Regions from separate parts of the Streptococcus raffinosi genome, predicted to be linked through region 3. Evidence: predicted binding sites of a transcription regulator. Region 3 holds the regulator's gene; each other region holds the start of a gene.
What was found. Region 3 encodes CtsR, which represses protease genes until heat stress. Its sites were predicted from a motif close to TTGGTCAAAAAAGGTCAAANA; they were not measured.
Positions count from the first base shown of each region.

Region 1: clpP (ATP-dependent Clp protease proteolytic subunit ClpP) is a predicted target of CtsR. The motif match lies at 4,926-4,946, and genes of this name have one in related genera.
Region 2: QRD39_RS06615 (ATP-dependent Clp protease ATP-binding subunit) is a predicted target of CtsR. The motif match lies at 3,090-3,110, and genes of this name have one in related genera.

Region 1 covers NZ_JASUZV010000007.1:6,790-16,769, forward strand. Annotated here, with positions in the region: gene QRD39_RS05650 (ABC transporter ATP-binding protein) at 1-268, opposite strand, end outside; gene QRD39_RS05655 (branched-chain amino acid ABC transporter permease) at 271-1,221, opposite strand; gene QRD39_RS05660 (branched-chain amino acid ABC transporter permease) at 1,225-2,109, opposite strand; gene QRD39_RS05665 (ABC transporter substrate-binding protein) at 2,153-3,328, opposite strand; gene QRD39_RS05670 (DUF2129 domain-containing protein) at 3,483-3,764, opposite strand; gene QRD39_RS05675 (YlbF/YmcA family competence regulator) at 3,757-4,206, opposite strand; gene clpP (ATP-dependent Clp protease proteolytic subunit ClpP) at 4,292-4,882, opposite strand; gene upp (uracil phosphoribosyltransferase) at 5,079-5,708, opposite strand; gene QRD39_RS05690 (glycoside hydrolase family 68 protein) at 5,806-8,685, opposite strand; gene QRD39_RS05695 (MalY/PatB family protein) at 9,052-9,980, opposite strand, start outside.
Region 2 covers NZ_JASUZV010000008.1:73,106-83,085, reverse strand. Annotated here, with positions in the region: gene QRD39_RS06635 (amino acid ABC transporter ATP-binding protein) at 11-745, opposite strand; gene QRD39_RS06630 (amino acid ABC transporter permease) at 745-1,425, opposite strand; gene QRD39_RS06625 (DUF1797 family protein) at 1,640-1,870, opposite strand; gene argF (ornithine carbamoyltransferase) at 1,939-2,919, opposite strand; gene QRD39_RS06615 (ATP-dependent Clp protease ATP-binding subunit) at 3,162-5,432, shown strand; gene QRD39_RS06610 (NUDIX hydrolase) at 5,715-6,173, shown strand; gene QRD39_RS06605 (DUF1827 family protein) at 6,183-6,485, shown strand; gene QRD39_RS06600 (Gfo/Idh/MocA family protein) at 6,532-7,494, opposite strand; gene QRD39_RS06595 (aminoacyltransferase) at 7,593-8,828, opposite strand; gene QRD39_RS06590 (TVP38/TMEM64 family protein) at 8,806-9,216, opposite strand; gene QRD39_RS06585 (DUF3862 domain-containing protein) at 9,570-9,980, opposite strand, start outside.
Region 3 covers NZ_JASUZV010000014.1:2,323-12,302, forward strand. Annotated here, with positions in the region: gene rpsB (30S ribosomal protein S2) at 214-981, shown strand; gene tsf (translation elongation factor Ts) at 1,093-2,133, shown strand; gene QRD39_RS08875 (COG2426 family protein) at 2,232-2,702, opposite strand; gene QRD39_RS08880 (CtsR family transcriptional regulator) at 3,016-3,471, shown strand; gene QRD39_RS08885 (ATP-dependent Clp protease ATP-binding subunit) at 3,472-5,922, shown strand; gene pbp3 (D-alanyl-D-alanine carboxypeptidase PBP3) at 6,050-7,306, opposite strand; gene pbp3 (D-alanyl-D-alanine carboxypeptidase PBP3) at 7,450-8,697, opposite strand; gene pnp (polyribonucleotide nucleotidyltransferase) at 8,906-9,980, shown strand, end outside.

The DNA.
Region 1 (9,980 bases), on a different contig from region 3:
AAAGGCGGATATTTTGGAAGGTACGTGACAAACCAAGAGAAGCAATCTTATAAGGTGCCTTACCATTTAGAACTGTACCATCGAGGGTAACGGTTCCTTCACTTGGTTCATAAACACCTGTCAACAAGTTGAACAAGGTTGTCTTACCAGCACCGTTTGGTCCGATAAGTCCGACCAATTCACCCTCGTTGAGTTCCATTGAAACATCACCAACGGCAGTCAGACCACCAAAATTTTTAGTCAATTTTTTAACTTCAAGAAGTGCCATTTTTATTTGCCCTCCTTAGATTTATTGAAGAATTTTGAGAGATAGAGTTCTTTCGTTCCAAGAAGTCCACTTGGGCGGAAAAGCATGACAAGAATCAAAGCCAATGCGTAAATAATCATACGGAGGTTTGAAACGTTTTGAAGGAACATATTGATAATACCAAGAACAATAGCGGCAATGACAGTACCTGTAATTGATCCGAGACCACCAAGGACGGCAATGATAAGGTAATCAATTGATTTCATAATGGTGAAATCTTTTGGCACGACAGTACCGATGTAGCTAACATAAAGTGAACCGGCAATCGCTGAAATCATGGCACCGATAACAAAGATAAGTACCTTCATTTTTGTGACGTTAACACCCATTGACTCTGCAGCAATTTCATCTTCACGAAGTGTAATAGCTTGACGACCAGTCGCTGAACGCAAGAAGTTTAGCACTAAAATTGTGATGATGACTACAAAGAAATAAATGACAGGCCAGCTTGTATAAGGAAGAATTCCTGTCAAACCAGCGGCACCATTGGTCAATTCACCACCATTAACAATAATAATACGGATAATTTCCGCCATACCAAGAGTGGCAATGGCAAGGTAATCCCCCTTCAAACGAAGAGTAGGTAGACCAAAGATAAGGGCAACGACAGCTGCAATGATAACACCAACAACCATAGAGAGGTAGAAACCATCATAAGTTGGCATCATGCCAGTAATAATAGCAGATGAGTAAGCACCAATTGCCATGAAACCGGCTTGTCCAAGTGTAAATTGTCCTGAGAAACCTAGGACCAAGTTAGTACCAAGTCCCATAAGAATTGAAATACCAATTCCCATTAAGATTTGGATGTAGTAAAGGTTCATGATACCTGAAAGTTCAAGGCCTTTCAAGATAAGGAAGAGCCCAATGATAAGACCAAACCAAATAAGGTTTACTTTTAGATTTTTCTTCATGTCTTACACCTTCTCTTTCACATTTTTACCGAGGATACCCGCTGGACGAACCAAGAGGATAACAATCAAGACACCATAAACAATGGCATCACGGTAACTTGACAAACCAATTGCAGTTGATAGAGTCTCCAAAATACCGATAACAAATCCACCAAGGGCTGCGCCTGGGATAATACCGATACCACCAAGAACAGCAGCAACAAAGGCTTTAATACCTGGTGTCATACCCATAAGAGGTTCAATTGAGTTGTAGTAAAGTCCAATAAGGACACCGGCAGCACCCGCAAGTGAAGAGCCAAGAGCAAATGTAAAGCTGATAGTATTGTTAACATTAATACCCATCAATTCAGCTGCATCGCTATCTACAGATACCGCACGCATGGCTTTACCCATTTTAGTTTTCTTAACAATCAATTGCAGAGCAACCATGAGAACAAGGGCAACCACCAAAATCAGCAATTGCACATTTGTCACAGAGATTGATCCAAGATGATAGGTATGCATTTTAATTGATTGTGGGAATGAACGTGTGTCTGCTCCGACGAAGTAAACCATGATGTATTCAAGGAAGAACGACACACCAATGGCCGTAATCAAGGCAGAAATACGTGTTGAATTACGGAGTGGGCGATAAGCCAAGAACTCGATAACAACCCCTAAAATGGCACATACAATCATGGAGAACACAAGGGCAATCCAGAAATTCATCTTCAAGCTGTTAATCGCATAGTAACCAACGAAGGCACCTATCATGTAGATGTCTCCATGGGCAAAGTTAATCAATTTGATAATCCCATAAACCATAGTATAACCAAGGGCAAGTAGGGCATAGATACTACCCAAGATGATACCATTGACTAGTTGTTGGGGAAGTTGTTCAAAAAACATATATAACCAAACTTTCTAGTTCATTTTCAGTAAAGATAAGAGCTTATTTTCCAATTTCAACGGCTTCTGCTGAAACTTCTTCACCATTATCTCTTTTAACCATAAGAGCTGCTTTAATCGGGTTATGCTCCTTGTCAATTGTCATTTTACCGGTAACCCCAACAAAGTTTTTCATTTTTGCAAGATTATTGGTAATATCAACTGATGTTTTCGCACCCTTAGAGGCTTCTGCAACCATATAAACAGAGTCGTAGGCTAACGCAGCAAACATATTTGGTTCAGTCTTGTAAGTTTTCTTATATGCTTCGATGAAGCCTGATGCTTTATCAGAAAGAGAAACTTTTGTTGAATATCCTGATACGTAGTAAACGTTTGAGGCATTCTTTTTACCTGCAAGCTCTGTAAATTTCGCATCACTAAATCCGTCAGGTCCAAGGATTGGTTTATCAATTCCAAGGTCACGTGCTTGTTTAGTGATAATACCAGTCTCAGTATAATAACCAGGCATTACAATAGCATCATAATCAAGATCTTTGAATTTAGTCAAAGCTGATTGATAGTCCTTATCCCCTGAAGCGAAAGTTGCTTCAGTAACGATTTGGCCTTTGTACTCACGCTTGAATTCATCCGCAATCCCCTTAGCGTAATCAGAAGCATTATCGTAGTATAGAACGACCTTCTTAGCATGCAAGTTATTAAAAGAATAGGCTGCCAAAACTTTACCTTGGTAACTATCTTTAAAGGTTGTACGGAAAACGAATTTCTTCGTTCCTTTAGCATCTACCGTAAGGTCATCCTGTGTACCAGATGGAGTCATCAAAGGAACCCCTGTTTTTTGAGATACAAGGCTGGCAGCAGCAACTGCACCAGATGTTGCTGGACCAACGATAGCATTTACATTATTCTGGATAGCCAAGTTAGTTGAAGATGTTGAAGCTTCAGCATTTTCAGATTTATTATCTTTAGTGACGAGTTCTAGCTTTTTACCATCAACACCGCCAGCTTTATTGATTTCTTCAACAGCCAACTTAATACCATTTTGCTCGGCTTTACCATAGGCCGCAACAGGACCTGTCAACTCCATGTTGACACCGATCTTAATCGTATCCCCAATCTTGGTACCAGTGGCTTTAGCAGTCACGTCGGGTGACTTACCACAAGCAACCAAGAAAATGGATGCAAAAAAGGCTAACACAATAAGTGTGATCTTTTTAGGCATAAGATTTCTCCTTAATATTTTCTTAAAAAAGTCCACCTTATAGCTTACAGAATTATCAGACAATTGTCAATAACCACACACTTATAATCTCTTTCTAGCAATCGTTTCCATTGCTTTAGGGATAGCTCTTACCAAGAGAAAAAAACTTTTCTCCTTAAAGAGAAAAGTTCTTAAATGGTTCAGGAACAGAGGTGTCATAGCGCTCCAGACTACCTACAAAGTCCATATCAATGTCTGAATAGTAAGAAGGAAGAACTTTTTTTACCGCCTTCATTCCTTCTAGTTCTGCCAATACATCCTCAACCTTATCCTCATCTACATAAAGGTGTACATAACGCATCTTATAAGAATGGTAGACAACATCCCCAAACTTGGCAATCTTACGTAAGTCTCTATTATAGTATAAATAGACAATAATGCCCTGACGTTTAATCATTACTCATTTTCTCCTTTATGTTAGTGGCACCTTTTTTATGATGGGGCTTGTGGGGGGCAAGAGGTAGCCCTGTATCAATGAAAATTTGGTCTGATACAGCTTGCGCAATGTCCTGACCAAGTGAGGCCATAATCGCCTGCAAATCAAGCTCAGCCTGTCGATAAGCTATAACTACTTCATTTAAATCAATTTGGCGCTTCATCCTCAGGACTTGTCGCTTTAAGTCACGAACGTCTGATCTATAGGCTTCATATTTTTTGGCTTCTTCATAGCTTTCCCTTAATTCCTGAAATTCCAGAAGTTGTTGCTGGAGTGTTCTATCTCCTTCGAATTTCTGACGTTTTAAGCGATAAACTTCTACCTCTGGCAATCCTAAAAAGTGCAAAACAAGACTATCTATGGCTTGATCAATAGCAAGCAGCTCCTCATTGATTATTAACATGTTTCTTATTATAACACAAAAAGTCAGATGAATCGGCCCTTATTAGACCGATTAACATCCGACTCTTATCTAAGATAAGCTAAGCTTATTTTAATTGGTTGTTAGCCATAATTTCGTCGATAAAACCATATTCGAGCGTTTCTTGAGCACTCATCCAATTATCACGTTCGGCATCAATATGAACCTTTTCAATGGATTGACCGGAATTATCAGCCAATATTTGCTCCAAGTTATTACGCGTCTTGAGCAAGTGTTCTGCTGCGATAGCCATATCTGTTTGTTGCGTACCGCCACCAGTACCACCCATTGGTTGGTGAATCATGTATTCTGCATTTGGCAACATAAAACGTTTCCCTTTAGTACCACTTGAAGCGATAATAGTACCCATTGATGCTGCCATCCCCATAACGATGGTTTGAACATCGGACTTGATAAAATTCATGGTGTCAACAATGGCAAGACCTGCTGAAACTGATCCACCAGGCGTATTAACATAAAGATAAATATCTTTCGTATTGTCTTGAGCATCCAAGAACAAGAGTTGGGCGATAATTGAGTTTGCCATATTATCTTCAACAGGACCTGTTAACATGATGATACGATCCTTGAGCAAACGTGAGTAAATGTCATAAGAACGCTCACCACGTGATGTTTGTTCAATAACTACAGGAATCATACGAATCCTCCTTTTAATAATGTCTTGATGTTATTATATGATTTTAGTCAAATTAGGTCAAATAAAAAACATTTTTATTGGCACTCTTTTTCATAGAGTGCTAATTCAAAAGAGATTTCCACTACTTCAAATTTTCTAAACGATTATTTTCTGCATAATATAAGCAAAACAAAAAGGGAAAACTCCCTTTTTGAACCTATTTGGTACCAAATAAACGATCGCCTGCATCTCCGAGGCCTGGAACAATATAGCCATGTTCATTAAGTTTCTCATCTAGTGATGCTGTGTAGATATCAATATCTGGATGAGCCTCTTGCAATTTTTTAACACCTTCTGGTGCTGCAACCAAACAAACAAACTTAATATTAGCAGCGCCACGCTTTTTAAGTGAATCTACCGCTAAGATAGCTGAACCACCAGTCGCAAGCATTGGATCAACTACAAAAATCTGACGTTGATCAATATCTTCTGGTAATTTAACGAGGTACTCAACCGGCTCCAGAGTTTCTTCATCACGGTACATACCAATATGACCAACTTTAGCAGCAGGCACAAGGCTTAGGAGACCATCTACCATACCGATACCTGCACGAAGGATTGGGACAATAGCCAATTTCTTACCAGATAGTTGTTTTTGGGTTGTTTTTGTGATTGGCGTTTGAATTTCAACTTCTTCAAGAGGAAGGTCACGTGATACTTCGTAACCCATAAGCATAGCGATTTCGTTAACTAACTCACGAAAATCCTTAGTAGAGGTATCCTCACGACGTAGGATTGAGAGTTTATGTTGAATCAATGGATGTGAAATAACTTGAAATTTACCCATAATAGTTTCTTCCTTTGCTATATATTCACTCCATTATATCAAAAACACAACAAAAACGCTTGCTTTACTAGCAAACGTTTTGAAAAGGGGTTAATGCTTATTTTTTAGGCAACTGAATTTTACCCGTAACCAATCCATAACCAAAAAGAGATAGACTCGCAATCGCTGCAAAGATCGTTGCTAAAATTGTCAGTATATTGGCATTTGGTCCTTCAGAGACACTCGGTGTCTTATGTGTAATGGCAAGTTTAGCAGCAACTTTAGTCTTATTATCTTTATCTGTATCTGTCTTTTCAGACTTAACGACTTCATCTGACTTAGTTGCTACCTCAACCTCACTTGATTCGTGGGACTTAGTTACTTTAGGAGACTCCGCTTCAGTACTAATCCCTTCTTTAGCAACAGTCGTTGGAACAGCTGGTTCACTTGATGAAATAGCTTCTGGTAATGGTGTCACAATATCTGTAGCTTGTGCGACGGTATGTCTGCTACTTATAGTATCCCCTGTTGAGGGTTTTTCCGGAACCTCTTCATAATCTTCTTCATAAAATTCCCCATCATTAGCAGAACGATCTGCAAAATATGGGAATGGTCTACGAATTGGAGAATCTGGATTCGTTGGACTTGTTGGCTTGTCTACATTATCAACTGACGATTGATTACCATCGGTCGGTTTAGTCTTATCATCAGCAGAATGGTTACCATCTGTTGGACTTATTGACCCTTCTGACTTGCCAGTATTATTACTTTCGCTATCTTTAACGGTAACAGTCAAGACATCATGAGCCTCAGAGACACCTGTTGAAACTGCAACTGCAGGGTAAGTATGGGGTTTAAGACCATAATTTGACACCACATGATAATCTACTTTAAAGTCTTCGTTCGGTAATTTAGCAGTGTTTTGATCACCCACGTGTACCAAACTTTCACTTGACTGGTCCCAAATCCAATCTCCTTGGTTAGTCATCTTAGGGAGAACTACTGTAGTATCATCTGCATTCATCTTGATGAGGAAGCTTGGGGCCCATGTTGATTTATTCTCAGCACCAGCAACACCACCACGATTAGTCATATAAGAAGTAACCAAAAGGGTATCCGGTGAGCCTTCAACAGGAACAGCATAATAAGAATAGGTGGACGTACGCCAGTCAGCTGGTACAGAAGCTGTCAAGACCACACCTGAACCATTAAGTGGACGGTATTTGCCTCGAAGGCTATCTGAAACGAAGCCTAACATAACAACGTCATCACCAACAGCTCCACGAACCGCTACAGTACCTTCAGCATCCGTAGATTTACTGATACGTGAGGCAGCGAAAAGGTAATATTTGTTACCCATCTTAACAACACTTGGACGCTCTACTTCATCAGTAACCATATGACTGGTAACAAGAGGAGTGTAGAGTTCGGCGACAGATGGATTTTTCTCATTATCATCGAGTTTTATGATGCCGATAGAACCGTTGGCCCATGATGCAAGGTCATAGAGGTGTTTATTATTGATGATATTAAGGAATGACTTAAGATTGAAGGCGTCATCTCCTCCATAGTTTGACCAGGTATAGACTTGTTTTTCGCCTTGGTAATTTTCATCACCCGTATTTGATTCGAAAATAAGGTAACGGCTTCCTTTGTCTTCAATGATATGTGGATCACGAAGACAATAGTTATCCGCACGGTCAGGAATACCGTCATGGTTGTGGTCGTCATTAAAAGTATCCATGAATTTTGGATAACTTTGGTAATGGTAATTGTCTCCATCAAAAAGAATATGATCATTTTCCACTGATTTGAGAACAACGTCATCATTTTCAACAGCCAAGTTAAGTGTTGCACTAGCCAATTGTTGCCAGTTCAACTTACCAGCACTGGTATCATTCATAGTATAGAAGAGCTGGATGCTACCATCAGAGTTAACAGTCGCTGAACCCGACCATTGTTGGTCATCCTCAAGAGCATGATAACCAAAGATTGGACCTGCATTTTTCCAATGAGTGAAATCATTATCTCCATATTTACTATATAGCAAATAGATATGATTCGAGTTTTTCTTTGGTGCACCAGCCATTGCAATGACCAATTGATAACCGTTCCAATTGCTTACAACTCCCGATTCAGCATCTTGGACTGGCCAAGAATCCCAAACATCGATTTCTTCTTTTTCCATGGTTTGGGCGTCGACAGTATTGAAGGCAGGCATATTGATAATTGTATCCGCCTTAAAGTAAGGAACTGCCAACTTGCTATCTTGCTTTAAGAAACTAGCAACGATATCTTTCAAGTTACGGTAAGTCAAGCTAGTGCCCGTACCCTTGATTGTTTTGTCGCTAAAATCAACTTTGTTGAGAGCTTTAAGTTCTTCTTCAGTTAAGGCAACAATTTGGTCTGAAGTCAAGGTATCTTCGACAATAGACTTGATACGACCGTTGAGTTTATGAAGATTTGCATTGGCAGCACTATTTTCAGAAAGTTTGAGTGCAAGTTCTGTGTGGGTAGCAGCTGATTCTGAGTTTGCTTTAGGTGTTGGCTCCTCTACTGAAGACTCTGAGGTAGAAACTGTAGCTTCTGTTGTAACAGGTGATGTTGTTGCCGGTGAAGATGATACTGCGGTGCTAGACGCCTTATCTTCAGTTATCGGTGAACTTGTCTTACTTGACTGTGACGTAGTCACTGTTGTTTCTACTTCTGAGTGTGTAGATGAAGAGTTGACCACTTCTGAAGTTGCTGTACTTGTTTCTGTTTCACTTGCTAATGCTATGAATACTGTGCTTTTTTCTGTTGTTGTCGTAGCTACAGATGATGCTGTTTCAGTAACTTGATCAGCCTTTACATGGCTTACTCCCAGAAATGCCAAAGTTCCAACAAGTGCTGATGTTGCCCCTACAGTTGCCACCTTACGAATACTGTAACGCATCTTCTTGCACTCGGATTGCTTTGGAGCTATTGCTTTCGAATGTGATTTAGCTGTATTGTCCATTTAAACTCTCCTCTTGGTCATCCATGCTCTCCATTCTATCATTTTTTAATTCAAATTCCAATCTTTTTTTAATAACACTATCGCATTTTTTGTAAAATGCTATCATGTATCAAAGTATTAACGCCTAAAACAAGCAATTCTATAAGCTTCTATAGTCGATGAGATTTAAAATAGCAAAATCTAATGTTATTTATATTTTTTCTAATCTTATTTACATATTGTTGCCTGGAAAAGAGAAAATTAAGAACATCACTGTCTTTAATGAGTTGGAACTTGCGTCACTCTTATATTTTTAGTTTCACAATAAAAATCTTACTCTATGTATAGACAAGAAAAAGTGATGCAGAAGCCTAGCATCACCTTCTCTTATTTGCCAAAGACAGAAACCAGACGTTTTACACCTTCAGCAACAACTGTTGTTGGGGTCGCGACGTTGAAACGGAAATGTTTTTCCCCTTCAGAACCAAAAGTAATTCCATCATTTAGGACCACCTTGGCTTCTTCTTTAAGTAAGCGTCCAAGTTCATTATGATCTTGTTCATAAGCTGAGAAATCAAGCCAAACTAGGTAAGTACCCTCAGGTTTCATCACTTTAATATTGGTCTTTTCACTAAGTTCTTTAGTCAAAAGATTAATATTTGTTTCAATAACAGTCTTCAATTCTTCTAACCAAGCTTGACCGTAGGTCAAGGCAGCCTGAGTCGTTATCAAACCAATGGTTGGAATTTCGTGTTGGTTATTAGCCAATTGTTTTTGTTTAAAAGCCTTACGCAAGTCTTCATTTTCAATAATAGTAAAACTATTTTTAGTCCCAGCAATATTAAAGGTTTTTGTCGCTGAACTAAGGACCAAAGTAAAATCCTTGTAAGCATCAGAAATAGTGTTCATAGAGACATGCTTATTCCCATACAAGGCCAAGTCTTGGTGGATTTCATCAGATACCAAGAGGACACCATGTTTCTGGCAGAGGTCTGCTACCTTGGCCAATTCTTCCTTAGTCCAGACACGACCACCTGGATTATGTGGGCTACAGAAAACATAAAGTTTAACCTCATTATCAACGATATCACGTTCCAATTGTTCAAAATCAATTTCGAAATGCCCATTAACCTTAACAAGACTATTCTCAATCAACTGACGATTATTCAAACGGACAGAACGAGCAAAAGGCGGATAAACTGGTGTGTTGATGAGAACAGCATCGCCTTCTTTCGTAAAGGCTTGAATAGCTGTTGAAATGGCTGGGACAACGCCTTCAATGAGCACAATACTCTCTTTATCAACGACGTAACCAT
Region 2 (9,980 bases), on a different contig from region 3:
AATCTCTGTCTTACAATACCTTACTCAAGAAATCCTTTGTACGTTCTTCTTTCGTATGGTCAAAAATCTCTTGTGGTGTCCCTTCTTCTACGATAACACCACCATCCATGAAGATAACACGGTCCGCCACTTCATAGGCAAAGCCCATTTCATGCGTAACGATAGCCATAGTCATCCCAGACTTGGCAAGGTCCTGCATAACCGCAAGTACTTCACCAACCATCTCAGGGTCAAGGGCAGAAGTTGGTTCGTCAAACAAGAGAACATCTGGATCCATAGCCAAACCACGCGCAATCGCAATACGTTGCTGCTGACCACCTGATAGGCTACTTGGATAAGCATCCGCCTTTTCTCTCAAGCCAACCTTATCTAAAAGTTCCAAGGCTTTAGCTTCAGCATCAGCTTTAGAAATTCCCTTAGTTTTAATCGGAGAGAGGGTAATATTTTCTTTAACCGTCATATTTGGGAAGAGGTTAAACTGTTGGAAAACCATTCCCATTTTTTCACGCATTTTGAAAATATCGTTGTTCTTGTCTGTAATATCCACACCTTCAAAGGAAATTACACCTTTTGTAGGCGTTTCAAGTAAGTTCATTGAGCGTAGGAAGGTTGATTTACCAGATCCTGAAGGACCAATGATAACCACTACCTCACCTTTTTTAATATCTAAATCAATCCCCTTGAGAACTTCGTTTTTACCAAAATACTTGTGAAGATTTTTAATCTCAATAATTGTTTTTGCCATTATTTACTTCCCTCCCCAAGTCGTTTTTCCATTTGTTTCAAAAGAGCTGTCATAGCCGTTGTCACAATCAAATAGTAGAAGGCTGCGAACAGAAGCGGTGTCAATGTTAAGTAAGTTGTTGTCGCAACAGTCTGTGCACCATTCCACAATTCCATAACGCCGATGGTTTGCAAGAGCGAACTATCTTTGATAATCGTTACGAACTCGTTACCCAAGGCCGGCAAAATATTTTTAATAGCCTGAGGCAAAACCACATAACGCATGGTATTCCATGGACGAATACCAAGTGAATAGGCTGCTTCGACCTGTCCTTTCGGAATAGACTCGATCCCCGCACGCACACTTTCAGAGATATAGGCACCACTATTTAAAGAAAGGACAATAATACCAGGAACGATACGTGACAAATCAAGGTTCAAAATTCCGAACTGAACCGTTGGAAGGTTCATATGAATGAGGTTGAAAGCAATCATGATTTGCACAACCATAGGCGTTCCACGGAAAACCCAAACATAAAGGCTTACGAGCCACTCTAATGGCTTGATTCCAGAACGCTTAATCAGGGATACCAAAACCCCAAGAATGGTCCCAAAGAAGACCACGCAGATTGAAATCATAATTGTTACTAAGACACCATAGTTAAAGTAAGACCAGAACTGTGGCAAAAATGAAAAGTTCATCAAGATACTCCTTATTAATATTCCTCATTATTATATCAGAAGGATGCATAATAATAAAGTATTTTCTTATAAATGCGATATTTCAGTATAAAAAGTAGCTTAAAGACATAAAAATCAAAAAAGAGTGAGTAAGAACAATTTTACATGCTCTTTCCCACTCCCATTAACGATTTTGAAACCCCTAGTCTAAAAAGAGTCGGTTTCAAGTTATTGATTAGTAAAGCAAGTCGTAGATTTCCATTGCAATCAAGTCAATGCTATCAAATGAATAAGATTCACGAGCTTCAACATCACGCAATGTGAAAACTGGACCATTTTCTGGATCATTGCTGAATGATACTTCGGCAACAACTACTCCTTCACGTTCAAAATTACGTTTTAAATTACCACCATCAGCCGCCATCATTTCAAGACGGTTAATGATTCTCACCAAATGTGATTCCATGTTATTTCTCCTATTAATTGTGTATTTCTTACTTATTTTATCACACTTACGGAAAAAATGGGGGAATTTTAAATATTTTTCAAGGAATTGTACATGATAGCCTTGATAGAATGCATACGGTTCTCAGCTTCTTGGAAGATGATGTCAGTGTATTTTTGGAAGACCTCATCTGTAATTTCTAACTCTGCCAAACCATATTTGTCATACATTTCCTGTCCAATTTGAGTATTAAGGTCATGGAAGGCTGGAAGGCAATGCATAACGATGACATCTGGATTTTCCGTTTTGGCAAGTAAGTCTGCATTTATCTGATAAGGTAGAAGCAAATCAATACGAGATTTAAAGTCCACTTCTTCTCCCATAGAAACCCAGACATCAGTGTAGAGCATATCCACTCCCTTAACTTCTGAAATATCATCTGTAATGGTTAAATCAGCACCATTATTATGTTTATGAGCTAGGGCAACAATATCATCCTCAGGCTGTAAACCCTCTGGAGCGATAATCTTAACATTAACGCCCAAGATAGCCGATGTCACCAAAAGTGAATTTGCCATATTATTACGACCATCTCCAATATAAGCAATGGTCAAGCCCTCTAGACTACCAAAGTGCTCCTTCAAGGTCATGAAATCCGCAATCATCTGAGTCGGATGCCAAGTATCTGTCAAACCATTCCAGACCGGAACACCAGAGTATTTAGCCAAGTCTTCAACATCCTCTTGTTTAAAACCACGGTACTCAATCCCGTCAAACATTGATCCAAGCACCTTAGCTGTATCAATTACAGATTCCTTCTTACCAAGCTGAATATCACCTGCACCAAGGTAGGTCACATTCATCCCTAGATCCTGACCAGCTACAGTAAAGGCTGAACGTGTTCTTGTTGATGTCTTTTCGAAAAGTAGGGCAATATTTAACCCTTCTAGATACTTATGAGGAATTCTATTTTTCTTCAACTCTTTAAATTTAAGAGATAGCGCAATTAATTCTTCCAGTTCCTGTTTAGTGAAGTCAATTTCTTTCAAAAAGGATGTTACTAATGTCATAGGGCTCTCACTTTCATTCTGAATAATATAAAAGGTATTATAGTCTATTTTTGTATAATATGCAAGTATTTTTGTATTTTAATTCAAAATTAGCACTTAGTTATACAGAGTGCCAAACCCTAATGCTTTTTGCTTGCAATATTACTACTGCATGCTATAATGGAGACATAGATTTGACCTTTTTTGACCAAGTTATCTTCAAAAAAGAGTCCTTTCAAATCCAGATAGAAAGAGGTACTGATATGCTCTGCCAAAACTGTAACCTAAATGAAGCTAGTATCCATTTGTATACCAACGTAAATGGTAATCAGCAACAAGTTGACCTCTGTCAAAATTGTTATAAAATCATGAAATCTGACCCTGAGAACCCACTCAATCAATTCAATCAAACAGGGGGGTCCAACTTCTTTGATGATTTCTTCAGCGACCTAAACAACTTCCGTTCTTCAAACGGAGACCTTCCAAATACACCACCAACACAGGAAGGTGGAAACCGAGGAAACGGTGGCAATACACAGGGTCCAGGACGTCCAGGAGGACCTCGCCAACAGGCGCCTCAACAACCACAAGGTTTACTTGAGGAATTTGGAATTAATATCACAGACATTGCCCGTCGTGGAGATATTGACCCTGTCATTGGTCGTGATGAAGAAATTATTCGTGTTATAGAAATTCTTAACCGACGTACCAAGAACAACCCTGTTCTTATTGGTGAACCTGGTGTTGGTAAAACAGCCGTTGTTGAAGGTCTCGCTCAAAAAATCGTTGATGGTAGTGTACCTCAAAAACTCCAAGGCAAGCAAGTTATCCGTCTTGATGTCGTCAGCCTAGTCCAAGGTACTGGTATCCGTGGTCAATTCGAAGAACGCATGCAAAAACTCATGGAAGAAATTCGTCAACGTCAGGATGTTATCCTCTTTATCGATGAAATCCATGAAATTGTAGGAGCTGGTAATGCTGGTGATGGCAATATGGACGCTGGAAATATCCTAAAACCTGCTCTTGCTCGTGGCGAGCTTCAACTTGTCGGAGCAACAACCCTTAACGAATATCGCATTATCGAAAAGGATGCTGCCCTCGAACGCCGTATGCAACCGGTTAAGGTTGATGAACCAACCGTTGAAGAAACCATTACAATTTTGCATGGTATTCAACCTAAATACCAAGACTACCACCATGTCAAATATACGGACGAAGCTATCAGGGCAGCCGCAGAATTGTCCAATCGATACATTCAAGACCGCTTCTTACCAGACAAGGCCATTGACCTTCTTGATGAAGCTGGTTCTAAGATGAACTTGACCCTTAACTTTGTTGATCCTAAAGATATTGATAAACGTTTGATTGAAGCGGAAAATCTCAAAGCTCAAGCCACTCGTGACGAAGACTTTGAAAAGGCTGCTTATTTCCGTGATCAAATTGCCAAATACAAGGAAATGCAAAAACAAACCATCAGTGACCAAGATATGCCTGTCATCACTGAAAAACATATCGAAGCCATTGTGGAACAAAAAACAAACATTCCTGTCGGTGACCTTAAAGAAAAAGAACAATCACAACTTCTTAGCCTTGCTGATGACCTTAAGTCGCATGTTATTGGACAAGATGCCGCAGTTGATAAGATTGCCAAAGCTATCCGTCGTAATCGTGTTGGTCTTGGCGCACCAAATCGCCCAATTGGTAGTTTCCTCTTCGTAGGTCCTACTGGGGTCGGTAAAACTGAACTCTCTAAACAATTGGCCATTGAACTCTTTGGATCAGCAGATAGTATGATTCGATTCGACATGTCCGAATACATGGAGAAACACGCTGTTGCTAAGTTGGTCGGTGCCCCTCCAGGATATGTAGGTTATGACGAAGCTGGTCAGTTAACTGAAAAAGTCCGCCGTAACCCTTATTCCCTCATTCTTCTTGATGAGGTTGAAAAAGCTCACCCAGACGTGCTTCACATGTTCCTTCAAGTTCTTGATGATGGTCGTTTGACTGATGGACAAGGTCGCACTGTAAGCTTCAAAGATACCATTATTATCATGACATCAAATGCCGGTACTGGTAAAGTTGAAGCTAGTGTTGGTTTTGGAGCTGCTCGTGAGAATCGCACTAACTCTGTGCTGAACCAACTCGGAGACTTCTTTAGTCCTGAATTTATGAACCGTTTTGACGGTATTGTTGAATTTTCTGCCCTCAGTAAGGAAAACCTCCTAACTATTGTGGACCTCATGCTTGATAGCGTCAACCAGCGCTTGGCCAATAACGGTATCCACTTTAGTGTGACTGAAAAAGTCAAAGAAAAATTGGTTGACCTTGGTTACGACCCTAAGATGGGTGCTCGACCACTTCGCCGTACCATCCAAGATTATATTGAGGATGCCATTACCGACTTCTACCTTGAAAATCCAAATGAAAAAGATCTCAAGGCAGTCATGACATCCAAGGGTCATATCACTATTAAATCTGCTAAAAAAGTTGAAAAAACTGCACAAGAAACTGAAACGACCAGAGAATCTGACTAAATCGTCTAGAAGTAGGACAAGGTGCTATAATTTTCAAATCAGAAAAACTCAAGGTATGGGGTAACATTTTCCATATCTACTATCTCAAACAGGCTTCTAGGCTTGTTTGACCCTAAGGGGAGTAAGACAGAAGAAACGTCATTTAAAATTTCTTCTGTCTTACTCCTTTTTTCACACTTTTCAATTTTCCATTTTCAAAATTCTCTGTAATTCTGCCTAAATCAATAGGAAAATGAGGATTTTTTTAGTATAATATAGGCAAATAAACCTAAGGAGCAACTTATGAATCCAACATTTGGTGATAAGGTTGAGGGAGCTCATTATCAGACACGTTACGGTGTTTATGCTGTGATTCCTAACCAAGACAAGACGAAGATTATTTTAGTTCAGGCTCCTAACGGGGCTTGGTTTCTCCCAGGTGGAGAAATCGAAGCAGGCGAGGATCACTTTAGTGCCTTAAAACGCGAGTTAATTGAAGAACTTGGGTATACAGCCACTTTAGGACAGTACTATGGACAGGCTGACGAATACTTCTATTCAAGCCACCGTGACACTTACTTTTACAATCCAGCCTACATTTATGAAGTTGTAGATTTTTCAGAAATTGGTAACCCCCTAGAAGATTTCAACAAGCTGGCATGGTTCCCAATTGATGAAGCGATTTCCAAGCTTAAACGCGGCAGCCATAAGTGGGGAATCGAACAATGGAAAGCTAGCCATACAAGAACTGCCAAATCCTAGGAGGTAACTATGAAACTTATTAACACGACGCAAACACACCAAGAACTTGTACAAAACCAACTTGATAATACAGATGCCTTCCTCGTAGAAACCTATTCTGCTGGAAATACAGATGTTGTCTTTACACAAGCACCTAAACATTACGAACTATTGATTTCAAATAAACACCGTGCTGTTAAGGATAACGAATTAGAAATCATCCGTGAATTCTTCCTCAAACGCAAAATTGACAAAGATATCGTTTTGATGGATAAACTCCAAACAGTACACACCGAAAAATTGATTGAGATTTCATTCCCAACAACTGTATAAATCCAAAACAAGCAATGGCTAATGCCACTGCTTGTTTTTTAGTATCTTACAAAACTTTAGAGGCCTGATCCAGAACTTCCATAACCTGACGACTATGCTCCAACTGCTTGGCAACACTGTCAATATCATTGGTAGCTACCATTTTCTCAAATGCTACAAATTCATCGTACATACGATGATGCGGACTATTAAGATTAGTCACAGTCTCTTCTTGACCATTAAGAATAAGACCAATTTCAGGAAGAGTGTTGGTAGCACCCAAAATGGTGATAGCTCCCTTATCTCCTTGAATTGTTGAACGAATGTCAGCACTACAGTCTTTAGCTCCAATGGCAACAGCCTTAAAGTTACCATAATCCAAAACTAGAATTCCTGACGTATCCACTCCTCTCTCCACATTAGGTAGGTATTCCACACGATTAGGCTTTCCGAAAAGTCCAACCAAAAGATGGATATTGTAGATATTCAGATCTCTAAGCGCTCCCCCACCCATTTCAGGGTTAAAGGCAGGAGCAATCTCACCACGTTTAAAGGCATCGTAGCGTGATGAATATTGAGAATAATTGATATTCACAATCTTGATATCACCGATTTCTGCTAGAGAATTCTTAATCGCTGTGAAATTAGCTAGATATTGATTGGTTATAGCTTCTATCAAGAGAAGCTTTTTTTCTTGGGCAAGCTTAGTCAGCTCTTCAAACTCTTCCAAATGCAGGGTAAAAGGTTTCTCACAGATGACATGCTTGCCAGCTAGAAGTGCTTGTTTGGCATAGTCATAGTGGGTATGATTAGGTGTTCCAACATAAATGGTATCAACATCTGGATTGGACAAGATTGCTTCATAATCACTTGTCGCCTGAATTAGACCATATTGCTTAGCTAAAACTTCAGCCTTATCAAGTGATCGTGGTGTCGACATTATAGCCTCCAGCTCAATTCCCTCAATAGTTGCCAAAACAGGCAAAACCTCTGTAACAATCATTCCTGTCCCTAATAATGCAAGTTTCATCAACCTACCTCCTTCTTCCTCTAAACTCTCTTATATATGTCGTAATTCCAAAAACAGAATTATAATGAAAGAGGCCTCCAATAGAAGCCCTCTACATCTTAAGAACGTCCAAGCAGTTTCTTAATTCCTTGAATGGCCTTATATTTAAACGGTTGTGGATAATAACGGAAAGTTCCCATTTTACGAACGATATAACCATTAAAGTTTTGTTTAAAACGCAAAACCCCATCTGAACCATCAAAAATGCCCATGATACCAAGGAAGTTATAGAAACTGATACCACGTTTAATAGCCTGTGTCATCACATACTCTTGCAAGAGTGCTGGAGCATAAAACTTATTAAATTCAGGATAAGAACCACTAAAAAGATAGACTGCTTCTTGAGGGGTGTAAACAAAGAGACTTCCGGCTAGAACAATGTCTTCTTGACCGTACTTGTCAATAAAGGCTGTTGCTTCTCCCTTGCGAACATCAAAAGTTTCAAACTGACTTGATAGCTCTCGCAATTGGTTTTGTTTTTTCTCAGACTTAGGATTAGTTTCCAAATCAGCTTGCAATTTGACAATTCTAGCTCCCAATTTAGCCTGATCCTTCTCTAAATGTTCAAGGTAATCTTGGAAATTCAAAGTAGCAACCATAAAATCAGCATTATCACCAAAGGCATCATAAAAATCTTGGTAGTAATCCAGCGATTTATCACTATATTCTCGACGATCAGAAGTCGCTGAAGTGATTTCTTTAAAAATGGATAACTCGTCACGCTTCAGTTTTTTCAGCTTGATACCAAAGGTTTTAGCTTTTTTAACTAATGGTTTCCCTTTTTTGCTGAAAGACTTAATCAAATCTTTTTCTGTAATCCCTGATAAATCCTTCACATAATGCCAGTCAGGCTCACCACCAGGATAACCTGTTTGCAAACCATCAAAGCTATAACCTAAGTTAGTCAATTGGCTAATCAGCTGCTTTTGCTCATCACCAGTTGGCTCCCCATTACTATCAAAGGTTTGATAAGTATCATAAGGTTTGATTAACAGCTCAAGCGCACCATTTGCTTTAGCGTAGTCCTTCAATCCTTGGTAAAAGTCGCTCAGATGAGTCGTATTGGAGTGAATAGGTCCACAATTCACTTCCATACGAAGCCCACCAGTCATAGGCATACTATAGACAATTGCTGAGATTTCTAGCTGATTGCCTTCTTTCCAAGCGACATAGCTAATGCTAAATCCACGTTTTTCAAGAAGCTTAGCCATTTCCTCTGTTTGCATAAAAGAACGCTCTGAAACCTGTTGAGCATATGTGTTAAATTCTTCCTTAGTTACTTGAATGAAGCTCATTTTTTTCCTTCCTAAAATGGATAACGTAAATTACGAGTGAGATAAACAACAAAAGGGCAAGTATTGCCACTAATGGTATTCGAATTGGGCGACTATTTAGCAACAAATCCCCACTGACGGCATGAACAACGGAGAGTGGCGTCACTCCAATTAGTGTCGCTAAAATCCTTGTCCTTGTGGGTAATTTCATCTGAACACAAGCATAATTGACCAAAGCTGATGGAATAAAGGGAATAGAGAAAGCCAGAGAAATGCCAATAAAACGATGCTTAAAGTTTTCAATATAGGTTAGGAGTTTCTCCATACGTTTAGACCTCTCGGGCTTTTCGAGTCTTCTTAGGATTTCAAAACTAGTTAAATTTCCAAAAGTATTCCCAAGGATATTCATAGGAATGCCCAAGAAGGGACCGTAAAGCAGACCAACGAAAATACAAAAAAACGAACTTGAAACTCCAGGAATAGCCGATGATAGAATCATGAGACTAAGAAGAATCAGTACATTTTGGAAATTAGCCTGCTTAAAAGCTTCTCTTAAGAAGTCTTGGTCATGCTTAGCATTGGCCCAAAACCTGATTAAAGGGAAAATGTTATGTAAGAGAGGTAATAAAAATAGCAGAATTAATACAGTAATTCCGACAAAAAAATCTTTTTCGGGTCATTGCATCTCCATCGTTTTAATCACTCTTTTTATTATAACAAAAAAATGCCTTCATTGATTTAGAAAGGCATCATTTCCTATTATTACTTGTTAATCAAATTTGCTTGAGATTTGTTTTCCAAGGCACCATTCTTGAAGTTAAGAGTAAGACTACCTGTTTCACCCTTTTTAGCGACAAGATTTGATGACCAAAGAGCCTGTGTCATTGTAGCATCAGAAGATACTGCAATAGAATAAACATCTGGTGTACCAAGTGTTTTAACGGCATCATCATAGCTCGTTCCATTTTTAAGGTTTTCATACATTTTCAAGGTGATTTTAGGATCACGGACAAAAGAAAAGTTTGAGAGTGACTTAACAACAGTACTATTATTGAAAAGTTTAGCCGTAACAACGACATTATCAAACTGCCAATTGTAGACATCCAGTTTAGCATCTCCTGCCTGCTCTTGGCTAGTTGATGAGGGTTCTCCAAACAAACCTTTCAAAGTATC
Region 3 (9,980 bases):
AAAGGAAACGATTACATTTTATAAGGAGGGGATGCTCTGCTAATGGATAGTGATTTTATAGCTTGTCAAATGTCACTTTTTTTGATAAACTACTATAGTTGCGTAAAGTAACAAATACTCATTCTAAGCCGATTGTGGTCTTGTTGCCGCAGGGTGGGACTGCAAGTCTAAAGCTTAGAAGAGGAAAAAAACAATTTTTAAGGAGAAATACTCATGGCAGTAATTTCAATGAAACAACTTCTTGAGGCTGGTGTTCACTTCGGTCACCAAACTCGTCGCTGGAATCCTAAGATGGCTAAATACATCTTTACAGAACGTAACGGAATCCACGTTATCGACTTGCAACAAACTGTAAAAATGGCTGATACAGCTTACGAATTTGTTCGTGAAGCAGCAGCTAACGATGCAGTAATCTTGTTCGTTGGTACTAAAAAACAAGCAGCTGAAGCAGTTGCTGAAGAAGCTACTCGTGCTGGTCAATACTACATCAACCACCGTTGGTTGGGTGGTACTCTTACAAACTGGGATACTATCCAAAAACGTATCGCTCGTTTGAAGGAAATCAAACAAATGGAAGCTGATGGAACTTTCGAAGTTCTTCCTAAGAAAGAAGTTGCACTTCTTAACAAACAACGTGCACGTCTTGAAAAATTCTTGGGTGGTATCGAAGATATGCCTCGCATTCCAGATGTAATCTACATCGTTGACCCACACAAAGAACAAATCGCTGTTAAAGAAGCTAAAAAACTTGGTATTCCAGTTGTAGCGATGGTTGATACAAACGCTGATCCAGATGAGATTGATGTAATCATCCCAGCTAACGATGACGCTATTCGTGCCGTTAAATTGATCACTTCTAAAATGGCTGATGCTATCATCGAAGGTAACCAAGGTGAAGATGCTTCTGCAGATTTCCAAGAAGCAGCTGCAGCTGATTCAATCGAAGAAATCGTTGAAGTTGTCGAAGGTGACAACAACTAATCTTTAAGGTTAGTTAGGGCTTGATGCCCACTAAAAATAAGACAAACACCTAAGGGGCGGGGCTCAGCCCTGCCCCTTAGTTTGATAAAATAAATTTGGAGAAAACACAAAATGGCAGAAATTACAGCTAAACTTGTTAAAGAATTGCGCGAAAAATCTGGTGCTGGTGTCATGGACGCTAAAAAAGCATTGGTTGAAGTTGATGGTGATATCGAAAAAGCGATTGAATTGCTTCGTGAAAAAGGTATGGCTAAAGCAGCTAAGAAAGCTGACCGTGTTGCCGCTGAAGGATTGACTGGTGTTTATGTTCACGGTAATGTTGCAGCAGTCGTTGAAGTTAACGCTGAAACTGACTTCGTTGCGAAAAATGCTCAATTCGTTGAATTGGTAAACGAAACAGCTAAAGTAATCGCTGAGGGTAAACCAGCAAACAACGAAGAAGCACTTGCTTTGACTATGCCTTCAGGTGAAACTCTTGAAGCTGCATACGTATCTGCAACAGCTACTATCGGTGAAAAAATTTCATTCCGTCGTTTTGCTTTGCTTGAAAAAACAGATGCACAACACTTTGGAGCTTACCAACACAACGGTGGACGTATCGGTGTTGTTACAGTTCTTGAAGGTGGAGATGAAGCTCTTGCTAAACAAATCTCAATGCATATCGCTGCAATGAAACCAACTGTTCTTTCATACACTGAATTGGATGAACAATTTGTTAAAGATGAATTGGCACAACTTAACCACACAATTGATCAAGATAACGAAAGCCGTGCAATGGTTAACAAACCAGCTCTTCCACACCTTAAATTTGGTTCTAAAGCTCAATTGACTGATGCTGTTCTTGCTCAAGCTGAAGAAGATATCAAAGCTGAGTTGGCTGCTGAAGGTAAACCAGAAAAAATCTGGGATAAAATCATCCCAGGTAAAATGGACCGCTTCTTGCTTGACAACACTAAAGTTGACCAAGCTTACACTCTTCTTGCTCAAGTTTACATCATGGACGACAGCAAAACGGTTGAAGCTTACCTTGAATCAGTAAATGCTTCAGTAGTAGAATTTGTTCGCTTTGAAGTTGGTGAAGGTATCGAAAAAGCATCTAACGACTTTGAATCAGAAGTTGCAGCTACAATGGCAGCAGCCCTTAACAACTAATTCTAGTTGCTAGATAAAAAGAAAAGAAGTTACGTAATCGTAGCTTCTTTTTTGTCGTAAATAGAAAACGTCTGAGTATTCCCCAGACGTAAAAAATATTAATGAGCGAAGGTATTGACACCAAGGAGAAGAGAGAGCGTTCCCATGATAATACCTGCAAGGATAACTCCAAGCATAACAGCTAAAACGCTGCGTTTAAAGTCCCAATCTAGGATGGATGCTGCAAGCGTACCTGTCCAAGCGCCTGTTCCTGGAAGTGGGATACCCACAAAGAGTAGGAGGGCCCAGAAGATACCTTTGTCTCCAGCGGCTTTTTCAAGCTTTTGCCCCCCACTGTGGCCTTTTTTAAGACACCAGGTAAAGAAGCCACCAATAAGAGGTTTGTCAGCACCCCACTCGAGAACACGGCGGGCGAAGAAGAAAATAATTGGAACTGGAAGCATATTCCCGATAACACAAAGAATGAGGGCTTGCCACCAAGGAATACCTGAGGCAATAGCGACAGGTACGGCTCCACGGAGCTCAACAAGGGGAATCATAGAGATTAAAAATGCAATGATGTATTTCATGAATAACCTTTCATAGGGAAATAAAATTAGTGAGAAGTCTCAGGTGAAGTGAGTATTTCTCGATAGTGGTAAGAGGAATATTACCATGGTATAAAGTGAAAGGCTCTTGTTCGGATGAGGATTAGCTTCTTCGATTGTTCAAGTTGTTTCAGCAGAATACCTAGGTTGTCTTTTCATTTTGTCTTATTTATTGTATCTTATATGACCTCTAATGACAACTTTAAAAAGCTTTTTGAGACTATAGTTTCCCATGTGCTGACATTTTTGGTATAATAATAGTCAGTTATAGTCAAATTAGACTGGAGGAATTAAGATGGCAAGAAATACATCAGACAGTATAGAAGAATATATTAAAGAATTGCTGGGCCAGTCTGGGATTGCTGAGATTCAACGTTCGAATTTAGCAGATACTTTTCAAGTTGTACCGAGTCAGATTAACTATGTTATTAAGACACGTTTTACAGAGAGTCGTGGTTATATCGTTGAGAGTAAGCGTGGTGGTGGCGGTTATATTCGTATCGTCAAGGTCAGATTCTCTGATAAACATCACAGAATCAATGCTCTACTTCAAAACTTAGCAGATCAGCTCAGCGAACAGGTTTTTACGGATTTGATTCAGTTGCTATTTGATGAAAAAATTATCACAGAACGTGAGGGGAATTTGATTTTAGCAACTGCTAGTGATGATATTCTCGGTGAGGACGCTGCTACAATTCGTTCGCGTATCTTACGCTCGCTTTTACTTAGATTGGATAGAAAAGGAAATTAGATGACGACATATTCAAGAAAAATGCAAGCCATTTTCCATCGTGCTCAGCTTGAAGCAGAGCGCTTTGGTAGTCCTTTTCTGGAGACTTGGCATGTGCTTCTAGCTATGCTTGAAGTTCCAGGAACTGTAGCCTACCTAACCTTTACTGATTTTGAAGACCGTATTCGTGCGGAAGAAATTGAGACGGCTGCTGTCTTGGCTTTGGAGAAGAGTCCAACAGAGTTGTCCAAATCAGATATTATTGATTTACGGGCACAGTCACATGCTTTAGAGGCTATGCTGCAAGAGGCAGAGGGAATTGCTAAGGTGACTGGTGCCGTAGAGGTGGGTTCTGAACATGTTTTGATGGCTTTTTTGCTCCATAAGGATTTGATGGTTTGCCGTCTCCTTGAAGTTGCTGGTTTTCAATATAAGGATGACAGTGACAAGCCTCGTATTATTGATTTGCGACGTTCTTTGGAGCGTTATGCAGGTCTTAGTAAGCAAGATTTAAAGGCGATTCATGACCTGCGTAAGCCTAAAAAAGCAAAAGCATCTGGAAATTTTGCTAATATGATGCAGCCTCCTCAATCTTCTACTGGAGAACTGTCAGATTATACAAAAGATCTGACTGCAGTAGCAGAATCGGGAGCCCTTGATCCAGTCATTGGGCGTGACGAAGAAATTTCACGCATGATTCAGGTCTTGAGTCGTAAAACGAAGAATAATCCTGTTCTTGTAGGTGAAGCAGGTGTTGGTAAGACGGCCATTGCCCTTGGTTTGGCACAGCGTATTGCTTCGGGTGACGTACCTTTCGAATTAGCTGATATGCGTATCTTAGAACTTGATATGATGAGTGTGGTTGCAGGAACCCGTTTTCGTGGTGATTTCGAAGAGCGTATGAATCAAATCATTGATGAGATTGAAGCTGATGGAAAAATCATTCTCTTTATTGACGAATTGCATACGATTATTGGCTCTGGTTCTGGTATTGATAGTACCTTGGATGCGGCAAATATTTTGAAACCTGCTCTAGCACGTGGAACACTTCACATGGTTGGAGCAACCACACAAGCTGAGTACCAAAAGCATATTGAGAAAGATGCAGCCCTTTCTCGTCGTTTTGCTAAGATTACGATTGAGGAGCCAAGTGTATCTGAAGCTATTGATATTTTAAAAGGCTTGCGTTCGTCGTATGAAGTCTACCATCGTGTGACTATCACTGATAAAGCCGTTGAGACAGCTGTCAAGGTAGCACACCGTTATTTGACGAGTAAAAACTTACCTGATTCGGCTATTGACCTTCTAGATGAAGCGAGTGCAACTGTTCAAGGTCGTATCAAAAAAGAAGCCAAACGTGAGATAACGCCTTTGGATGAAGCACTTTTAGCTGGTGATATGAAAGCTGCTATTAAACAATATAAGGCTAGTCAAAAGGCAAAATTACCAAAACCAGCTTTGGTGGATACGGACCAGATTATGCAAACCCTTAGTCGCCTATCAGGTATTCCTGTTGAGAAGATGACTCAGGCAGATAGCAAACGTTACCTGAATCTTGAAGCTGAGCTTCACAAACGTGTTATTGGTCAAGACGAAGCAGTTTCAGCGATTAGTCGTGCTATTCGTCGTAACCAGTCAGGTATTCGTACTGGAAAACGTCCGATTGGTTCCTTCATGTTCCTTGGACCTACTGGTGTTGGTAAGACGGAATTGGCTAAAACTTTGGCAGAAGTCCTCTTTGATGATGAGTCGGCTTTGCTTCGTTTTGACATGTCAGAATACATGGAAAAATTTGCGGCTAGTCGTCTTAATGGTGCCCCTCCCGGGTATGTTGGATATGATGAGGGTGGTGAATTAACAGAGAAAGTTCGCAATAAGCCTTACTCAGTCCTACTCTTTGACGAGGTCGAAAAAGCTCACCCTGATATTTTTAATATTCTCTTACAGGTTTTGGATGATGGTGTTCTGACAGATAGCCGTGGACGTAAAGTTGATTTTTCAAATACCATTATCATCATGACTTCAAACTTGGGAGCGACGGCTCTTCGTGATGACAAAACTGTTGGTTTTGGTGCTCGAGACATTTCTCATAACCATCAAGCCATGCAGGCACGTATCATGGAAGAACTTAAGAAGGCCTACCGTCCAGAATTTCTCAACCGTATCGATGAGAAGGTTGTCTTCCATAGTCTAGAGGAAGAACAGCTTCGTGAAATTGTCAAGATTATGGTAAAACCGTTGGTATCAGCTTTGGCTGAAAAAGGGATTGAATTGAAATTCCAACCAGCTGCCCTCAAGTATTTAGCTCAAGATGGCTATGATGTTGAGATGGGTGCTCGTCCGTTGCGTCGTGCGATTCAAACTCAAGTGGAGGATAAGTTGTCTGAGCTCTTACTAGGTGGCCAAGTAGTGAGTGGACAGACCCTTAAAATTGGCTGCTCTAAAGATAAATTGACCTTTACAGTAGTGTAAAGGCTAAACAACAAAGACAGATTGCGCTTGTAATCTGTCTTTTTGTGTCAATGGGAGTCAAGTGAGTGTAAAGGTTTCAGTCAAGCGGGTGTAAAAGAAAAAGTCGAGCAAAGCTCGACTGTAACGGTTAAAGTTTCTCGTTGACAAAGGTGACAAAGTGATTCCACCAGACCTTGAGGAAGAAGCTTTTCTTAACCTCTTTACCAGCAACAAGTTCCATGCTAGGCATGCCCTGATCCGGTAGGTAGCCATCTCCTATAAGGGTATTATCTTCAAAGGTAGCTGTTCCCAACTTGTCTCCTGATTTGACAGGGGCTTGAATCTGGTTGGTGGAGACTTTAATATGTTTAGTGTTGTCGTCGTCTATTTTTTGGATGATATTAAAGTCAGACTTGGCTACAGCAGGTACCTGTTTAGATTTACCATCAAGGACATTGGCTTGACTCTTATTTATGTCTTGACCTTTCTTGGCAATGGTCTTGCTTTCCCAATGATAGACCACATAGTTAAGCAAGTCATTGGTTGCGGTAAACCGGGCATAGTCATCCGTATCGGTGTGCTCAGCATTTATGATGACTGTGATAATACTCATACCACTTTCATTTGAATGGGCTACGAAGGCAGCTCCGGCCAAATCAGTGGTACCTGTTTTGAGGCCATCAACACCCTTGCGGTAACTAGGTTGCCCCTTAAGCATATAGTTAAAGGTTTTGAGTTTATTAACACCATCAAATTTGGCTTCTGTTTTTTTAGTGATGTCGAGAATTTCAGGATATTCTTTAATCACATGTTGTGCAATGATAGCAACATCCTTGGCACTCATGGTGTTTTCTTCGTCAGATTTAGAACCTGGATAGATATTATCACCCAAATAGGAATTATTGAGACCAGAGGCGTTGACAATTTTAGCATCAGTGATTCCCCATTTTTTAAGTTGGGCTTTCATTTTGTCGACAAATTTACTTTCTGTTCCTCCGATTTCCTCAGCTAGGGCAATGGATGCACTATTGGCACTGGAAATAAGAGTTGCGTCAAGTAGTTGTTTGACGGTGTATTTTCTGGCATCTAATGGGATGTTGGAAACTCCAGTACTAACAGTCAATTCAAAGGGATAGTCGGAAATATTAACCTTTGTGTTCCATTTAAGCTCTCCCTTGTCTACCGCCTGATAAACCATATAGGCTGTTAGGAGTTTGGTGATAGAACCAATTCCTGTAGAAGTAGTGGCATCTTTTTCGTATAAAATCTTACCAGTAGTTGCTTCTACAGCGATAGCATGCTTGGCTGCGGCGTCAAATCCTTTTTTCTTCTCTGCTGCAAAAGCAGGAGCTACGCTTCCCAGACAGAGTAAGAAGGTCATAATAAGCGTAATTAGTTTCTTCATGGCTTGTTCCTTCGTGTATTTTGGATATTCATTATACCACATTTTGAGAGGAACTTAAGGTGTTGAGAAGAAGCTTTTACGATTTCATCATTAATTCATAAGGCAAAAAAACTCCCTTTTGATATCAAAAGGGAGTTCAGTGCCTACTTGTTTCCGGTAAAGAAATTAACGATATGATTCCACCAAACTTTTAAGAAGAAGCTTTTCTTAATGGACTGGTTGGCTGTTACAGCAACTTGAGGTGGATCAGAGATATATCCTGTTCCTACGAGGTCTTTATCATCATAGGTTGCTGTTCCGATGGTATCTCCTCTTTTGATAGGTGCTGTTACCGTTTTTGCTTTGATTTTAACAGTGTCATTTTGGCTATTTATCTTTTGGACAACAGTAAGGTCTGATTCAAGTTTAGCAGAGACGGTCTTACTGACTCCATCGGCTACCTTGATATCATTTTTCTTGACGATTTGTCCCTTAGTGTTGAGTTTATTTATCTTCCAGTGTTGGACGACATAATCTAAGAGGTCATTGGTAGCTGTGAAACGGGCGGCTTCATCCTCCCCATCATTGTCAGCGTTCATAACCACTGTAATCAAGCTCATGCCATTTTCATTAGAGTGAGCAACAAAGGATGCTCCTGCGAGTTCGGTTGTTCCGGTCTTAAGTCCATCAACCCCTTCACGGTAGTTGTCTTGACCTTCCAACATATAGTTATGAGTGGTTAATTTGTTGTCACCTTCAAAATCAACTACGCCTTGCTTGGTGATGTCAAGTACTTGAGGATAGTCCTTGATGAGGTGGTCTGCGATAATCGCAACATCCAGAGCACTCATGGTATTTTCGTCATCTGGTTTAGAGCCAGGATAACGGTTATCTCCTAGATACTTATTATTGAGCCCTGAGGCATTGTACAGTTTTGCATCAGTAATTCCCCATTTCTTTAATTGGGCCTTCATAGTATCTACAAAAGCACTCTCTGTTCCTGAGATCTTTTCAGCTAGAGCAATTGCTGCGCTGTTAGCACTACTGATGAGGGTGGCATCTAAGAGTTGTTTGACAGTGTATTTTCGAGAGTCTAGTGGGACGTTTGAAACTTCTGAATCAACTGTTAAGTTGAATGGATAATCTGAGATATCTACTTCAGTATCCCAAGTAATTTTACCTTGATCAATAGCTTTATAGACCATGTAGGCTGTTAGGATTTTCGTCATTGAAGCAACACCATCGGGAGTGGTAGCGTCCTTTTCATAGAGGACTTTCCCTGTAGTTGATTCGATAGCAATCGCATGTTTAGCAGCAACATTGAAATCATCAGTCTGTTCTTGTGCTAGGGCAGGTGTTACTAAGCCTATTAGGATTAAGGCAACCATAATGATGTGTTGTAATTTTTTCATACTCATTCCTCTGTCTCTTATGAGTGTTTATTATATCACAAAACCACCTAAATATCTGGAACTGAGAAAAGCTTGGGGGACAACTTATGCCGAAGCTCTGCCATTTTCGACTATAATATGGTAAAATGGAAGTTATATCAAATGAATGACATAAAGTTGACCAGTTCGTTTTTGTAGGGCTGGTTATGGATAAAAAGAGGGATCAAACATGGCTAAACAAACTTTTGAGATGACCTTTGCAGGACGCCCGCTTGTTGTGGAAGTGGGACAGGTAGCCAAGCAGGCTAACGGTGCTGTTGTCGTGCGTTATGGAGATACAACCGTATTATCAACAGCTGTCATGTCTAAAAAGATGGCAACGGCAGATTTCTTTCCTTTACAAGTTAACTATGAAGAGAAAATGTATGCGGCTGGAAAGTTCCCAGGTGGTTTTAACAAGCGTGAGGGACGCCCTTCAACTGATGCCACTTTGACTGCTCGTCTTATTGACCGTCCTATTCGTCCCATGTTTGCGGAGGGCTTTCGTAACGAAGTGCAGGTCATTAACACTGTTCTCTCTTATGACGAAAATGCTAGTGCGCCAATGGCAGCTATGTTTGGGAGTTCTTTAGCACTTTCTATTTCTGATATTCCTTTTAATGGTCCGATTGCTGGGGTTCAAGTAGCTTATGCAGCGGAAGATTTTATCATCAACCCAAGTGCAGCAGATAAAGAAGTTTCGCATTTAGACTTGACAGTAGCAGGGACCAAGGAAGCCATTAATATGGTGGAATCAGGAGCTCAAGAATTATCAGAGGATATTATGTTGCAGGCACTCTTGAAAGGGCATGAAGCTATTCAAGAGTTGGTTGATTTCCAAAATTACATTGTTGCGGCTGTTGGTAAGGAGAAGGCTGAGGTTGAACTGCTCCAAGTTGATGCTGATTTGAAGGCTGAAATTGAAACAGCTTATTATGATCAGTTAGCTAATGCTGTTCAGGTGGAAGAAAAATTAGCGCGTGAAGCAGCAACCCAAGCTGTTAAAGAAGAGGTCCTCGCATCTTATCAAGAACGCTTTGCAGAAGATGACGATAAAGATACTATCTTACGTGATGTGGCAGAAATTCTTGAACAGATGGAACATGCTGAAGTGCGTCGTCTCATTACCGAAGACAAGGTCCGTCCCGATGGTCGTCGTGTGGACGAAATTCGTCCTTTGGACGCAGAGATTGACTTTCTGCCAAAGGTTCATGGATCAGGTCTCTTTACACGTGGGCAAACCCAGGCTTTATCAGTCTTGACCT